Regions from separate parts of the Zoogloea sp. GDB6 genome, predicted to be linked through region 2. Evidence: predicted binding sites of a transcription regulator. Region 2 holds the regulator's gene; the other holds the start of a gene.
The links. Region 2 encodes FNR, which switches genes on or off when oxygen is low (the NO sensors DNR and NnrR bind a similar motif). Its sites were predicted from a motif close to TTGANCTAGNTCAA; they were not measured.

Region 1 (4,201 bases), 390 kb from region 2:
ACGCCGACTCGCTGGCGCGAGATGGGCGGACAGACCCTTGGCGGGTCTATCCGGGCGCCATCACTTGGCGGCGATGTACATGGTGATTTCGAAGCCGAAACGCAGATCGCAAGCTTGGGGGGTGGTCCAGGTCATGATGAGTCTCCAATTTTTTGATTGATGGTTACGGTCCGCCGGAAGGCGAATCCGTGGAAAGCATTGTTGCGGGGGCGGCATACTTGCGCCTCACGAAAATCATGATTTCGAGGTTGGGATGGCGAATGGACTGCTCGATGTGGGCGACGGCCACCGGCTGTATTACGAGACCTGGGGCAATCCGGCCGGTGTGCCGGTGGTGGTGCTCCACGGTGGACCGGGTAGCGGCTGCAGCCCGCGCCTGCGCGAGCTTTACGACGCGCGGCGCCATCACGTGGTGTTCTTCGACCAGCGGGGCTGCGGGCGCTCGTTGCCGTTTGGCGAGATCCGCGCCAACACGACAGCGCATCTCATCGACGACATCGAGCACGTGCGCCGCCATCTCGGCATTGCGCGCTGGTGGGTGAGCGGCGGCTCGTGGGGGGCGACGCTGGCGTTGGCCTACGCGGCGGCGCATCCGCAGATGGTGGAGGGCGTGGTGGTGCGCAGCGTTTTCATGCCGGGCGACGGCAATGTGCGCTGGTTCTTTGGCGGGCTGGCTGCGCTGCGGCCGGAGGCCTGGCGGGCCTTGTCTGCGGCGCTGGGCGATGCGCCGGATCTGCTGGCCGAACTGGCGGCGCGTCTCGGTGGAGATGAGCGCGAGGGCGCCCGGGGCGCGGCGCTGGCCTGGCTGCTTTATGAGCAGGCGGTGAACGATCCGTTAGCGCCGCTGCCATCGCCGACGGTGGAGGAACTCGACCGCCTGGTGGGCAAGTACCGGCTGCAGGCCCATTACCTGCAGTCCGGTTGCTTTCTTTATGAAGGGGACTTCCTGGAGGCCTGCGCGGGACTGTCCGGTGTGCCGGTCTGGCTGATCCACGGTCGCGACGATGTGGTCTGCCCGCCGCCCAATGCCGAGCGTATCCACGCCCGCGTCGCCGGCAGCCGGCTGGTGTGGATCGAGGCTTGCGCCCACGACCCCTTCCATCCAGGCATGGCGGCGGCGTGGCGGGCGGCGCTGGAAGGCGAGCCGGGCTGAAGAATGGCCGACGCGCGCATTGGCTGGCGCCAATTGATGCGGGTCAATGAGACAGGCAGGGGCGGAGGGCTAGCATCGCGTCGTGTTCCCGCTGTGCTTCTTGGGAACCCCCAATCCCCATCAGATTACCGAGACCGTTCATGCGTACAACAAAACTCCTCCCCCTGCTTCTCGTTGCCCTGCTGGCCGCCTGCGGCAAGTCCGAAGCCCCCAAGTCCGAGGCGCCGAAGGCTGAAGCGCCTGCTGCTGCCGCTGCGCCGGCCGCAGCCCCGGCGCCGGTTGCCGACGCGGCGGCCGATGGTGGCAAGGGCCTCGATGTGTTCAAGAAGACCTGTGTGATGTGCCACCAGACCGGCGTGGCCGGCGCGCCCAAACTGGGCGACAAGGCCGACTGGGGCCCGCGCATCGCCCAGGGCAAAGACGTCCTGTACAAGCACGCCATCGAGGGCTTCAATGGAAACAAGGGTGCAATGCCGGCCAAGGGCGGCAATCCGTCCCTGTCCGATGAAGAGATGAAGGCCGCTGTTGACTACATCGTCAGCAAGGGCCAGTAAGCGTTCGATTCTCCTTTGACCTCGGCGCGCACCCCCCGCGCGCTAAAGCCCGGCCGGGCAAGTTGCGGCCGGGTTTTTTTTGTCTGTCGATTGGGTGCGTAGGCGCTTGAAGGTTTCAATGTTGCGGTCGGCCTCCGCTGCGGGGTTTGCAAACCCGATGCAGATCAAGGAAAGCCGGTGTGCCTGACGGCACACTGACGATACCCGACAGATTCAGTCGGATTTATCGATACCTTGGAGCCAGCATGCAAACCATCCACGTCTGCAACCACACCACCCCCGAAGCCATCTACCCCTTCGACGCCCGCGGCATCGCCAAGCGTTTCCGCCACGCGGCCATCTTCGGCGCGCTGGATGCACTGGTGCCGGGCGAAACGATGCGCTTCTGCAATGACCACGATCCGCTGCCGCTGCTCGGCCAACTGCAGCAACGCTACGGCGAGACGGTGTCCATCACCTACCAGCAGCGCGAGCCCGGCGCGATCGTCATCGACTTCGCCAAGCTCGGCTGAACGCGTTCAGGTCTGGTCGCCCCGCACGTAGTCGAGGGCCTCGTGCTGGAACAGCACGGCGGTCATCGTTGTCGGGGTGATCAGGCCGGCCAGCTTGCCCGCTTCGTCCACCACCGGCAGCGCTCCTTGGCCGCGCTGGCCGAGGATGTCGGCGGCGACGGCGATGCCGTCGGTAAGGCTGGCGGTGCGCAGGCCGGTACGGGGCGTCAGCATGAGCTGGCCGACGACCTCCGGCTTGTCGGTGTGCGGGCCGGGTGTCGGGCGCAGCAGGCGGCGTACGTTGTCACCGATGCGCTGGCCGTTGTCCGGTTCCACGTGGTGCAGGAAGTCCTTCAACGTCAACAGGCCGATGACCCGCTCGGCCCGATCCACCACCGGCAGCACTGAAAGAGCATGGCGGCTCATCAGGCGCCAGGCCTCGTTCAACTCGGTGGCGAAGTCCACGCGCTGCGTTGCCGGCCCCATCACATCACCGCAGGTCAGCAATACATGGCGATGGAAAGCGTGGCGTGCTGCCCGCTGGAAGACTTGGGTCAGGTCTTCCTCGCTGATGTCCAGGTAGGCATCGATCTCTTCCAGTGCTGCGGCCAGGTCCGGCTGGCGGATGCCGGCGGGGCTGCGCTCTGGCACCTTGGGTGTGGATACGGCGGGTGAGCACAGCGGATAGCGCCGGCCGGGAATCAGGTTGTTGACGGTGGTAGCGGCCAGTAGCATGGCAATCACGTTCCAGCCGACCGCCGCCAGACTGGTAGGGATGTCGAGTCCCTGGGAGGCGGCGCCGACCATCACCAGCGCCATCGCCCCGCCGGGCGGGTGGATGCAGCGCAGCTGACCCATGAGCCATACAGAGATGGCCACCGCCAGCGCACCGGCGAGGAAGGGGGGGGCGATCCAGTGCCCGCAGGCGAGGCCAGTCAGTGCCGGCAGCAGCAGGCCGCCGGCGACGGACCACGGCTGGGCCAGCGGCGAGTGGGGTAAGGTGAACAGGATCACCGATGTGGCGCCGAGGGGGGCGAGCTGTCGCTTGGCCTCGGCCGACACCGGTAATACAAACAACGCGCTTTCGTAGATCAGAACGCCAACTATTGCAGCAAGAGCGCTACGCCAGCGTTCGGTGCGGGAGAGAGGGGCGGCGTCGGCGAAGAGGTAGCGGCGGGAAAAACGGAGCAGGGCGAGACGAATGGTTTCCATGGGGGTAAATCTTGTTTTCTTGTTCTGGCATGCCGGTGGGCATGCAGCCTAGGGAGGATTCCTTGCATGGGCCTTGATCTGTGATTGTTTGGAGGGAAAAGTGCTGATCTATCTGGGGGCGAGCGTTGTGGCAGCGTTCGGGCTGGCCATCGGGCTGGCGGTGACGGGTGCCTCGCCGGCCGCAGCCGCCCACGCGGCCTTTGCGCTGGGGGCGATGCCGCTGATCTTCGCGGCGATGGGGCATTTCGTGCCGGTGCTGACGCGCAGTGGCGCGGCGGAGAAGCCCGTCCATTTCCTGCCGCTGGCGCTGCAAGTGGCCGGCTTGCTGGTGGTGGCTGCGCTGGCCGGCGTTCTACCCGGCTGGAGCCTGCATCTGGCGGCGAGCATCGGCATTGCGGCGGCTCTGGGCTTCCTGGCTTGGCAGTGGCGGCGCGGACGGGCCGCATTGGGGCGCCCGCACCCGGGGCTGGCTTGGTACAAGGCGGCGCTGGGCTGTCTGGCCGCGGCGCTGGTGGCGATCCTCGTCGGGTTGCTGTGGCCGGCCGCGTATGCCGTGCTGCGCCTGGCGCATCTGCATCTCAATACCTTGGGCTTCATCGGCCTGACTGCCATCGGGACCTTGCATGTGTTGATGCCGACGGCGCTCGGCCAGCCGGACCCGCAGGCTGCCGTAAGACTGCGGCGCCAGTTGCCATGGGCACTTGGCGGTGTCGTGGCCAGTGCCGCAGCGGGGCTCATCCCGTTGCTGGCGGTGGTGGGGGGCTTGGTGATCGGGGGCGTACTGATCCACA
Region 2 (4,201 bases):
ACAGTGGGTGCCGCCGAGCAAGCCGATGAGGAAGACTGCGAAATAGCCGGTTTCGGGCATGGAGATTCAACCTGGACAAACAAAAACGCCCCGTGGGCAACACGGGGCGCGTTCCAACACTTGGCCCGGCATTCTAGCCCGCCCACCTCGGAGCGGCCAGCCGGCCGGAAGTTCAGATCACCTTCGAGTAACGGGTGCGCTCCCGGTCGGCGCGCAGGTACTTGTCAAAGACCATCGCAATCGCCCGCACCAGCATGCGGCCGGCCGGCAGCACGGTGATCCACTGCTTGTCGATCTTCAGCAAGCCGCCCTTCTCCATCTCGCGCAAGTCGGCGAGTTCTGCGGCGAAATACTTGTTGAAGTCGATCAAGTGAGCAATCTCGATGGACTCTATGGACAGCTCGAAGTGGCACATCAGCGCCTGGATGATCGCCCGCCGCAGCAGGTCGTCCGGCGTCAGCTCGATGCCGCGCAGCACCGGCAGGCGGCCAGTGTCGATGATGTCGTAGTACTCGTCGAGGGTCTTCACGTTCTGCGCGTAGGTCGGGCCGACCTTGCCGATCGCCGACACGCCGAAGGCCAGCAGATCGCACTCCGCGTAGGTGGAGTAACCCTGGAAGTTGCGGTGCAGGCGCCCCTGGCGCTGAGCCGTGGTCAGCTCGTCGTCCGGCTTGGCGAAGTGGTCCATGCCGATATACACGTAGCCCGCCTCGGTCAGGCGGCGGATCGCCAGCTGCAGGATCTGCAGCTTGGTCTCGCCGGACGGCAGCTGCGCGTCGATGATGCGGCGCTGGGGCTTGAACAAGCTCGGCAGGTGCGCGTAGTTGTAGATCGACAGGCGATCCGGCGACAGCGCCAGAATCTGCTCGAGGGTGCGGTTGAAGCTGATCACGTTCTGCTTGGGCAGGCCGTAGATCAGGTCCACGCTGACCGACTTGAAGCCATGGGCCCGCGCCGCGTCGATCACCAGCTTGGTTTCTTCCTCGCTCTGGACGCGGTTGACCGCCTTCTGCACGTCCGGATTGAAATCCTGAATGCCGACGCTCATGCGGTTGAAGCCGAGCTCGGCCAGCAACGCAACGGTGGCTTCGTCCACCTTGCGCGGGTCCACCTCGATGGAATACTCACCGTCCGGCACCAGCGTGAAGTGCTTGCGGACCATGCCCATCAGGCGGCGCAGTTCGTCGTGGGACAGGAAGGTCGGCGTGCCGCCGCCCAGGTGCAATTGCAGCACTTCCCGCGGCCCGTCGAGCTTGGCCGCCTGCATGTCCACTTCCTTTTCGAGATAATCCAGATACTTGGCGGAGCGACCGTGATCCTTGGTGATGATCTTGTTGCACGCGCAGTAGTAGCAGATCGTATTGCAGAAGGGGATGTGGAAGTATAATGAGAGCGGTTTGCCGATTCCGCCGACAGTGCGCCTCCCGAGCCAGTGCTCCAGGGCATCGGAGTTGAACGCCTCGACGAAGCGGTCAGCGGTCGGGTACGACGTATACCTCGGGCCATTCACATCAAACTTGCGAATGAGCTCGGGATCGAATATCAGGTCTTTTTGTGTCGTGTTCATGGTGCACTTCTGTTGGTTGCGCTGAACAATCGCAGAATCGATCCAAAACAGTATTGACGTGGATCAAAGGGCTCCAAACGTTGGTAAAACCATCCAGTTCAGGTGATTGCGCGTGCAGATGAAATCGGTGATTCCGGTGACGGTCGTGGACATCAAGGTCGCGTGTTCCCAGTGCAACCTGCGGGAATTGTGTCTTCCCTTCGGCCTCGACCCCAATGAGATCGACCAGCTCGACGAGCTCGTCGGCAGCCGCCGCAAGATCAAGCGGCAGCAGCACCTCTACCGCTCCGGCGACAACTTCGAGGCGATCTACGCAATCCGCGCCGGCTCGTTCAAGACCGACGTGATCCTTGAGGACGGCCGCGACCAGGTGACCGGCTTCCAGATGACCGGCGAAGTCTTGGGCCTAGACGGCATCAGCACCGAGCACCATTCCTGCAACGCCATCGCATTGGAAGACAGCGAAGTCTGCGTAATCCCCTTCAACCGGCTCGAAGAGCTGTCACGGGAAGTAGAGAGCCTGCAGCACCAGTTCCACAAGATCATGAGCCGCGAGATCGTCCGCGACCACGGCGTGATGATGCTGCTCGGCTCGATGCGCGCAGAAGAGCGGCTGGCGGCCTTTCTGCTGAACATGTCCCAGCGCTTCACTGCACGGGGCTTCTCGCCGTCGGAATTCCACCTGCGCATGACCCGCGACGAGATCGGCTCCTACCTGGGCCTCAAGCTCGAGACGGTATCCCGCGCCTTCTCCCGCTTCCAGGAAGAAGGCCTGGTCGCCGTCCAGCAGAAGCACATCCGCATTCTCGACACGCCGGGCCTGAAGCGCCTGCTCAACCACCACGCCGCCTGAGCACCGCCGGCACCCGGCCTCACAGCCAGGCCAGCCAGCCGAGCGGATCCTTGCTGACCGCCACCGACACGATCCACGACAGCGTCGCCAGCGCGCCCACGTAGGCCGCGGCGCGTTGCGCACGCGGTCGCGCCGCCTTCAGCGCAACACTCCCCAGCCCGATATAGACGAGCAAGCCCAGCACCTTGGCCGTCAACCAGGCATGCACAAAGGGGTATTGGGCAGACATCCAGGCCAGGCCGAGCGCACTACCCAGCAGGCAGGAATCGACGACATGGGGCAGCACCCGGGTCAGACGCGCCCGCAATAGCGGCGAGCCGCTGAACGACCACCAGCCCCGCAATGCGAAGCCGCAACCGCTGAGCACCACGCAGGTGATGTGGAAATGCTTGAGAGCCAGATACATGCCGCGCCTCCATCGTTCCGCGGCAAAGCTCCGGGCTGCCGGCGGGCCCCGCAAGAACGGGGCCGCGACACTTTAGCTGCGCAGCACGCCCACTTCCAGTGCAGCGAACCAGTTAATGAATCGCTGCACGTCCGCCCCCTGGTAAATGGCCCCATGCTGCGGCACCAGCATGTCGATCTCCAGGCGGGAGACGCGCTCGCACCAGTCGCGCTTGGCCCGGTCCGAGCCCATCCAGCGCTTGTGAAAACCTTCCGCATGGCGGATGTGGCGGGAGAAGTCCTGCACATACAGCTCGTTATGATCCGCCGGCAACAGAGCTGCACCGACATCGCCCGAGAACAGGATCTTGGCCTTTGGATCGTACAGATGGAAATTGCCCGACGAGTGCAGGTAATGGGCCGGAATCGCCTGCAGCTCAAGACCATCGAGACGGATCGTCATGCCCGAATCGGGGATCGGCACGAAGGTCGAATCCTGCCCGCCGAAATGGGGCAGAAAACTCTGCCACAACCAACTCGTATAGCACTTCAGGTCGGGCTTGAACTCCAGCCACAAGGCCAGCGAGGAAATGATGTCCGGATCCTGATGGGACGCGAAGATACCCGCCAGGCGTGTCGGATCGCACTCCGCCGACAACGCGGAGAATACCGACGGAAAGATCTCGATCCCACCCGGATCGCACAGCAGGGCCTCCTCCCCGTGAACGACCACATATTCATTAGTATCGATGATGTAACCAGGCTTGGTGGTATCCCGCGCGATCGCCAGCCAGCGATGTTCCTCGTCTTGGTAGATGCAATGGGCCTGTTTCATGGGTTTCCTAATCCTTTACGAGGCGTTCCTTGCCGAGAACTTCGAGGGATCGCTTGATCTGCGCGATCACCTCGGCAAAATCCGTCGAGACCTGCATCAATGCCGCACTGAAGCTGCCGCCATAGGCCGCCTCGATCTTCGCCGAACGAGCCAGCACACCGCCCAGTTCGACCAATTGCTGGGTTTCCTCGACCGCCGCGCGCAAACGCAGATCGAGGGAACGCAGGCGCACCTGCTGTTCAGCAAGCCGCGTGGCGCCACGCCTGCGAGCCTCCCGCGCACCCGGCACGCCCTCACCGCTGAGCCTCAAGGCCTCCGCCAGAATCGCTGCAATGCGCTGCTGCTGCACGACACCGGTGACACTCCCGACCGAGCCGGAAGTCATTTCCCTCAGGGATGCCATGTGGCGGGTCAAATCCTGGGCGAAGCGCCGCAACTCGTTGGACAGCACACCGAATCCGAGCGCCGCATTACCCGCCCGCTTGGCGAGAAAGATCGCATTGAGGGCCATCAGATTGATGCGAAAGGCCGTCGCCACGATGGCCTTGATCTCCTCATTGAC

Region 1: a site for FNR is predicted at 1,862-1,875, ahead of AC1PQG_RS07410 (DUF2249 domain-containing protein). Genes of this name have one in related genera too.

The regions. Positions count from the first base shown of each region.
Region 1 covers NZ_CM161497.1:1,634,657-1,638,857, forward strand. Annotated here, with positions in the region: gene pqqA (pyrroloquinoline quinone precursor peptide PqqA) at 61-135, opposite strand; gene AC1PQG_RS07400 (alpha/beta fold hydrolase) at 254-1,153, shown strand; gene AC1PQG_RS07405 (c-type cytochrome) at 1,294-1,707, shown strand; gene AC1PQG_RS07410 (DUF2249 domain-containing protein) at 1,953-2,219, shown strand; gene AC1PQG_RS07415 (HPP family protein) at 2,226-3,410, opposite strand; gene AC1PQG_RS07420 (hypothetical protein) at 3,511-4,201, shown strand, end outside.
Region 2 covers NZ_CM161497.1:1,240,042-1,244,242, reverse strand. Annotated here, with positions in the region: gene AC1PQG_RS05705 (sulfite exporter TauE/SafE family protein) at 1-60, opposite strand, end outside; gene hemN (oxygen-independent coproporphyrinogen III oxidase) at 173-1,567, opposite strand; gene fnr (fumarate/nitrate reduction transcriptional regulator Fnr) at 1,686-2,420, shown strand; gene AC1PQG_RS05690 (SirB2 family protein) at 2,440-2,826, opposite strand; gene AC1PQG_RS05685 (oxygen-binding di-iron domain-containing protein) at 2,899-3,639, opposite strand; gene AC1PQG_RS05680 (chemotaxis protein) at 3,647-4,201, opposite strand, start outside.